2 regions of the Ruegeria sp. HKCCD4315 genome follow, and region 2 is predicted to be linked to the other one. Evidence: riboswitches for the same ligand, from Rfam matches in the RefSeq annotation. Region 2 holds a riboswitch; the other holds the start of a gene.

Region 1 (3,957 bases), on a different contig from region 2:
GTTGCGATCTTTTGCAGAAGCCCGATCATATCTTCGGGCTCGATCCGGCGCAGATCAAAGCGCTGACAGCGGGACAGAACCGTGACCGGCACTTTGCGGATTTCGGTTGTTGCGAAGATAAACTTCACATGTTCAGGCGGTTCCTCGAGCGTCTTGAGCAGCGCGTTGAAAGCGCTGGTCGAGAGCATGTGGACCTCGTCGATGATGTAGATCTTGTAACGCGCGCTGGCGGCGCGATAGCGGACACTGTCGATTATTTCGCGAATGTCATTCACACCGGTTCGGCTGGCGGCGTCCATCTCCATCACATCGACATGGCGGCCTTCCATGATCGCCACGCAATGTTCGCATTGCCCGCAAGGCTCGGTCGTCGGGCCGCCATTGCCGTCGGGGCCGATGCAGTTCATACCCTTGGCGATGATCCGCGCGGTGGTGGTTTTGCCGGTGCCGCGAATGCCGGTCATGATGAAAGCCTGCGCAATCCGGTCCGCTTCGAATGCGTTTTTCAGGGTGCGCACCATGGCGTCCTGACCCACCAGATCGGCAAAGGTTTCCGGGCGATATTTGCGGGCGAGAACCTGATAGGCGGGGCTGGGCGTGTCGGTCATGTTTTCTCGGTCGGATTCGGTGCTTCGGCTCAGCGTAGTGGCCGCTGCCTTCCGCGTCCACTGCGAGGCGCGATGATTTTTGATTTAGATTCCGACCGGATTCGCACTAAGCTGTTCCAACAAAATTTAAGACTCATTTTTGTAAAGAGTTCCTGGTGGAGGACACACGTTCATGTCGCAGCTGGTTATCTATGCCCTGCAAGTCGCAGGAGGAACGCTGGCCCTGACGTCTATACCCGGACATGGCGGGGACTATGAGACGGATCTGGATACGATTGCCGCGTGGAAGCCGGGGATTGTCATTTCAATGACAACGGATGTCGAGATGCTTCAGCACGGGGCGCAGGATTTTGGCAGCGATATTCAAAGCCGCGCCAGCCGGTGGGTGCATCTGCCGATCGAAGACTTTGGCGCACCAACGGCGGCGGTTGAAGAGGCGTGGCCAGAAGTTAGCGCCGCCGCCCGGCATGCCCTGGCTGGAGGAGGCCGAGTGCTGGTGCATTGTCGGGGCGGCTGTGGCAGGTCGGGGATGGTTGTCCTGCGTCTGATGGTCGAGTGCGGCGAACGGGCTGACAAGGCGCTGGAGCGTCTGCGCTCGCTGCGCCCCTGTGCTGTGGAAACAGACGCGCAGCTGGCTTGGGCGGCCCGGGTTTCCCCGGCGCAGGTGGTGTGACCTCAGGCCGAAAGCTGTTCGGGTGCGTGTACGGTTTTCCGGGGCCGTAGCGTTGCAACCTCGATCATCGCGCAGGGTGGGTTTGCAATGATGCCAGATGGCAGAGTGCGGAACGTGTTTCCAAAAATCAGATCAGCATAGAGGTTCAGGTCCTCAATTGCTGCGTTGGGCTGCGTGTCACAAAACACGCGAACACTGTCTGATTGTGCCTGGAAAATTGCCTGACACCCTTTTGTGCAATGTGAAAGCTCACTACTACCGTCAAACTCGAAGTCGTCGCCTGTGGCAGCCGAAGCTTGTGTCATGGCCTCGGAGATCGAGCGCGCCAGCCGCGCCAGGGCGGGGCAGGTTTTGCCCGTCCGCTGACATACCGTTGCGCTGTATTCATGCGTCTTTGTCTTCCAGATCATCCTGCGCCCTCCGCGCGTGGTGGACAGAAGGATCGGGTCAGGTGGGACAGCGAAGTGCAGTCAGGACCTGCCCGGACACCCCGCCCGAGTTTCGGTTTCAGTTTCGATGGCAGGTCTCCTGACTTGCGGGTCATGGCTTTGCCGACCTTCCCAGCCCTCGGGGCCAGTGGCGTTTCGGCTTTGCTCACCGCTTACAGTTGCGGGGGCAGTCGCGGCATTGGTTAGCGTCCGGATGACCAGACGGAACCGCACCGTGTTCCCTTTTCATCCCGACCCCTTGTGGGGGACAGGAACCATCACACAATCGCTAGCGTCTGATCCGGTTCCGAGTCAAGCGGATCTTTGTCCCCGACGTTTGGTCATGCTGGATGGGTAAAAACTTCCCGCGTAGAGTTTCAATTATTGAAGTAAGAAACTTTGTCTTCGGCGCAGGGTCAGGGATCATGTTGGATACAGAACAGACGGTTTTGACCGAAGAGTTCCTCTTTCCGTCCGGGTCATCAACCCTTTCAGCGCGCTTGTACCGACCGTTGTCGGAACCCGGCACAGTGGTTGTGCTGAACAGTGCCACAGGCGTGCCACGCGACTATTATCGCCACTTCGCACGTTGGCTGGCCGCTGAGCGCGGCATGGCGTGCCTAACCTATGATTACCGGGACTTCGGGCACTCTTTGACCGGCCGCATGAAGGATGCACGTGCGACAATGGCCGATTGGGCCTTGATCGATATGCCGGCGGCGCGGGCGGAAATGCGCAGGCGTTTTCCCGGTGCACAACAATGGACGATTGGTCATTCTGTAGGTGCCATGCTGGGACCCGTACAGCCCGATATCGACAAAATCGACCGGATGATTTGTGTGTGTTCTGGGCTTGTGACCCTGAACGATCACCCATGGCCCTACCGTGGATTGGCCGGGGTGTTCTGGTATGGGCACGCCCCATTGCTGGTCAAAGCGCTTGGGTATTTACCCGGAAAGGCAATCGGTTTTGGTGCGGATTTGCCGGCATCGGTCTACTGGCAATGGCGTAAATGGTGCACCGCTCCTTCGAGTTACATGCCCGAGATCGGAGCCGGGTTGCCTGATGCGCGTTGGACAGAAACTGAAAAACCGGTGGATCTGTTTACTTTTGAAGATGACCAGATGGTCCCACCCGAGGCGGTATGGCGGCTTGCCGATCTCTATGGCCCCAAGGCCAAACGACATCTGCTGAAACCTGCTGAATTTGGGTTATCTGAAGTTGGGCATATTGGGGCTTTTGCTCGTCGTAACGCGGCCCTTTGGCCACGCTTTGTCGACATCTGAACACGTTTTGGGTGAGACCGCGTATCACCCATTAGGCATGTGAGGGGAAAGTGAGAGGTTGGACATCGACCCAAGCGGGGCTCGTTGTGGCTGCTTCCTTCCGGACCTGACCAGGTTGGCGAGGCGCTCGCCCGCGCCAACCTCTCGACTCTGGATATAGGGAAGGCGAGGGCAAAAGACAACCCGTCAGAACGTCAGACGGATCCGCTCGAATCCGGCTTCATCAGGACTTAGCATTTGGGCGTTGAACATGCGCAGCTCATCCATGTGTTCAAGGGCACCGGGACCTGTTCGAAGCAAGGCATTTACGCCCGTTTGAGCTGTCAGTGTAAACGGATAGGGGTGCCGCGATATTGGATCGGGCGGAAGGCGACGAGATAGGTAATCCCGCGTCAGTTCTTTGATGTCGAGCGGCGGTAGGTTGATGCGTTGGGCCGCAGAGGCGGCAGGAAAATGTCCGCCTCCGCTGGCGCGGTAATTGTTGCTGGCCAGGACGAATCTTTGCGCAGGTTGAACAGGTTGGCCACCGAATGTCAGATTGCGAATTCGCCTGTTGTCAGGGTCGACCAACCGACCGTCATTGTCGAAGCGCGCAGGTTGCGATGGATCGATTTGATAGGACAGGCCGAAGATGACGTCAAAATTGTAACCGGCACGTTCGGGGTTTACTAAGTCCGCTTCTATATCAGGTGACAGCTGGTTGAGCACGCTTGCCGACATTTCCAGCCAATCCAGCACGTCGGCACCGTTGATCTGTAATGCGCGCAGTTCATTGGGAAACGGATACAGGTCTGCAACGTGACGCAGGCATATTTCCCCCGCCGGGACATCTGTAAAATGCCGTGGGCCAGCGCGCCCACCGCTTTTCCCAGGCGCCACGGCTGACAAAAGAGGTAACTCTTCCAAAGCGGAACCGTGCAGGAAAGGGCGCAAAGCGGCAGCCTGCGCAGCAGCAACCAGAG
Region 2 (3,957 bases):
GACCATGAGCTATAATTCTTGGAAAAAACAATGAAACGATCTGACATAAATCGCATCAAATCCGAAGCGCAGGCGTTCATCCAGTCCTTTGGCGGTGTACTGCCGCCTTTTGCAGACTGGTCACCCGAACAGATGCGCAGCCCAGTGGCGCAAACGATCCGCAGCCGCGGGTTGGGGTGGGACATCACCGACTACGCTCAGGGCCGGTTTGATGAACTGGGCCTGTTTCTTTTCACGCTGCGCAACGGCGAAGTGAATGATTTGCAGTCTGGGCGCGGGATGCTTTACGCAGAAAAATTGCTGATTTCGAAAGACAAACAACTGTCTCCGATGCATCGCCACATCATCAAGGCAGAGGACATCATCAACCGTGGCGGCGGCGATCTGGTGATGGAGATTTATGCATCGGACCCAGAAGGTGGCATCGACCGGCATACGCCTGTCACAGTGCCCAGCGATGCCTGCCCTGTTACGTTGCAACCAGGTGAGCATCTACGCCTGAAACCAGGGCAAAGCGTAACCCTGATGCCCGGAGTTTGGCACGCGTTCTGGGCCGAGCACGGTGATTGCCTTATCGGCGAGGTTTCGACTGTGAATGATGATCGAACGGATAATGTGTTCGAAGATCCGATCCCTCGATTTTCAAAGATTGAGGAAGATGCCGCGCCAGATTTCCTATTGGTTTCCGACTACTGACGTAAACCGGGTTGACAATAACCGACAGACAACTGGGCTGAGCCCAAGTGATTTCGTCAAACGCCACTCATTCTCTTGCTTGACAAGTCCAGCACCACGAGACTAGCTGAGCGGGATGGTTCCGTAAGGGATGAAAATGGGAATACGGTGCGGCACAGTTTTTTTGCCAAGTCCGTGACTGCCCCCGCAACTGTAAGCGGAGAGCGACGCCATTACGCCACTGACCCCGAAAGGGTTGGGAAGGTGGGCCGAGCCTTGACCCGCAAGTCAGGAGACCTGCCATCCGATGTTCAACCAACCCGGGGCGGGGCGTCCTGGAAGGAGGCTTTGATGGCACGTTTTTCGCGTGTTTACATTGGTAGCACCTTCTGTCCGCGCTTGGTTTCAAGCGGAGCGGACAGTGTTAAAGGTGACTGACAGAAATAAGCTCTTCTTCAATACCTACTGCGCTGAGGCATCCCGCGGTGCCGTTAATTCAATGCCACGTTACGTTATAACATTGCATATCAATCCAACCCGCAGTAAGCGCTACATGCAATGACGAAAATCGCTGATCATTTCATTCTTGTGTGTGCGACCTGCACAGGTGCCATGTCCACCGATCAAGTGACTGGCGCACTGGCGCAAACATTGCCCGAAGGATTTGCAATTCGAACAGTTGATTGCATGGCAGGTTGTTCCCGACCAACCACCATTGGCCTTCAGGCACCGGGCAAGGCGCAGTATCTGTTTGGAGACATCGACACGGAATTGGATCTGGACGCAGTGGTGGAATTCGCCGGACAATACCGCCTTAGTTCCGATGGCTGGACAAGTGCAACCGAACGCCCGCCCGCGTTATTCACCAAGACCTTGTCCCGAATACCCGCCCTGCCAACCGAGAGGGTGTCATGAGTTTTCTGTCGGTCGAGGGTCTCGAATATTACGCTTTGAACGGCGATGTCCTTTTGCAGGACGTGTCCTTCGGCTTGGAGGAGGGCTCGATTCTGGCAATTGCGGGTCCGAATGGCGCGGGAAAAACAACACTGCTCAAGTTGCTTTGCGGAATAGAACGTATTGCACTGGGTGATGTGCTTATAAGAGGCAAAAGCTTGCGCACCTTGTCCGCGCATGAGCGTGCCCGAACCATCGCGGTCGTAGGCCAGCAAGAAATGCCAGACGGTCGGTTGCGTTTGCGAGACTATGTTGCGCTTGGGCAAATCCCGATTCAGGCGGATAAATCGGCAACCGAGCACAAGGTAGATCTTGATCGAGTTCTGGAAACAACCGGATTGTCTCATCTTTCCCGCAAGCCGATGAGCCAGCTATCGGGTGGCGAGCGACAGCGCGCTCACATCGCGCGCGCTTTGGCACAAAACCCATCCCTGTTGTTTCTGGACGAACCGACCAATCACCTGGATCCAGACGCCAAGGGGCACATGTTGTCCTTGGTGGCCGAGCTGGGCGTCACGGTGGTCATGATCGTCCATGATCTGGTCATGATCCCGGAATTCGCCACGCATGTGGCCTTGATGAAATCCACACGCCTGACGGGTTATGGGCCCGTCAGCGACGTGCTGACCTCAGAACGTGTTCGCGACACCTTTGGTGTGGATTATCTGTGCTTTCAGCATGAGGGCCGCATAATCCCAGCGCTGGATATTCGAAAACGAAAACTGTCATCATAACAGGAGCTTACAATGATGCAGAAACTTTGGCCTGTGGCTCTGTTCACTGGCCTGGCAAGCGGCGCGGTCGCAGAAGCCATCACAGTGGACAATTGCGGCGAACCGCTGGTTTTTGAAACCGCGCCCGAACGGATCGTTGTCCACGACATGAACATGACCGACATGGCGTTCGCATTGGGCCTGCAAGACAAGATCGTGGGCCTGACCGGCATCACGGGCTGGTACAAGACGAGCCCTGATTTTGATGCACAGCGCGGTGATATCCCAGAGCTTGCACCAAAATACCCTACTGTTGAGAACCTCATCGCAGTAGAACCCGACATGTTCTTTGCAGGGTGGTATTACGGTATGCAGCCGGGTGGCGAGGTTACTCCGGACACCCTTTCGCCCTTTGGCATCAAGACCATGGTTCTGACCGAAAGCTGCGTACATCTGAGCAAAGATCGCCCAGAGGCCAGTATGGACCTGCTGTTTGGCGACGTTCTGCGTTTGGGTCAGGTCATGGGCGTCGAAGCCAAGGCGCAAGAGCTTGTCTCGGGCTGGAAAGACCAACTGGCCGCTATCGAAGCCAAAACAGCTGATCTGCCCAAACCACGTGTCTTCCTGTTGGACGGGCCGGCAGATGCGCCGTTTACCGCTGGTAAGTTTGCGATACCGGACGCGATGATCGCCGCAGCAGGCGGAGAGAATGTGACCCATGACATGGACACCAGCTGGGGTCGTACGTCGTGGGAAACCGTGGCTGCTGCAAACCCGGAATTCCTGGTTCTGCTGGACTATCAGACAGGAAACGGTGCAGAAGATACCTTCCAGTTCCTGAAAGATCATCCCGTCATGTCTCAAACCGATGCAGTCAAGAACGAGCGCTGGATCGGCCTGCGCTACGAAGAGCTGACACCCGGCCCGGCAAACATTGAGGCCATCGAAAAGATGGTCAAGGCAATGCACCCGGAGACCAACTGATATGGCCCATTTGGGCCGTTCGATCTTGCTGGGGGCGATCGTTCTGATCGCCCTTTTGCTGCTGTCCATCGTTTATGGAACAACAAATATTCCTGTGCGGGACGTGGTCGCCGCGATTGGTCTAGGAACAGGCCTGATCGATGGCGACATGTCCCCGCTTCACCGGATCGTTTTCGACTTGCGCCTTCCCCGCGCCTTGTTTGCCGCGGTCATCGGGGCAGGATTGGGGGTTGTTGGTGTGGTTTTGCAAACAACCACGCGCAACGATCTTGCCGATCCATTCTTGTTTGGCCTGTCCTCGGGCGCGGCTGCCGGGGCGGTGTTGGTGATCACCGTCACGGGTGATGTACTGGGCATTTGGACCCTGCCCTTGGCGGCATTTTGCGGAGGCTTGATTGCTTCGGGCATTGTTCTGGCACTGGTTCAGGGCCTGCGCACAAGTGCGCCGGAAAAACTGATTCTAGCCGGTTTGGCCGTGTCCTTTCTGTTCTCGGCCATCACAAACTATTTGATTTTTTCCGGCGACAATCGCGCGGCGCATTCGGTCATCTTCTGGATGCTTGGCGGGTTGGGCCTTGCACGGTGGGAGACATTCCCACTGGTTCTGACCGGACTGGCTCTGATCCTGAGT

Evidence for each region. A riboswitch is a leader RNA that binds a small molecule or an ion and turns the genes downstream of it on or off. The one in region 2 is predicted to bind cobalamin.
Region 1: it holds a riboswitch for cobalamin, as region 2 does, so the genes downstream of both, GS646_RS14995 (hypothetical protein) here and GS646_RS19935 (DUF1636 domain-containing protein) in region 2, are expected to answer to the same signal.

The regions. Positions count from the first base shown of each region.
Region 1 covers NZ_WVRN01000001.1:3,023,181-3,027,137, reverse strand. The annotation lists gene GS646_RS15005 (DNA polymerase III subunit gamma/tau) at 1-608, opposite strand, end outside; gene GS646_RS15000 (dual specificity protein phosphatase family protein) at 781-1,281, shown strand; gene GS646_RS14995 (hypothetical protein) at 1,284-1,691, opposite strand; cobalamin riboswitch at 1,782-2,004, opposite strand; gene GS646_RS14990 (hypothetical protein) at 2,135-2,995, shown strand; RNA gene ffs (signal recognition particle sRNA small type) at 3,044-3,142, opposite strand; gene GS646_RS14980 (bifunctional 2',3'-cyclic-nucleotide 2'-phosphodiesterase/3'-nucleotidase) at 3,182-3,957, opposite strand, start outside.
Region 2 covers NZ_WVRN01000002.1:446,512-450,468, forward strand. The annotation lists gene GS646_RS19925 (carbohydrate kinase) at 1-15, shown strand, start outside; gene GS646_RS19930 (D-lyxose/D-mannose family sugar isomerase) at 31-696, shown strand; cobalamin riboswitch at 796-995, shown strand; gene GS646_RS19935 (DUF1636 domain-containing protein) at 1,234-1,590, shown strand; gene GS646_RS19940 (ABC transporter ATP-binding protein) at 1,587-2,363, shown strand; gene GS646_RS19945 (ABC transporter substrate-binding protein) at 2,376-3,326, shown strand; gene GS646_RS19950 (iron ABC transporter permease) at 3,328-3,957, shown strand, end outside.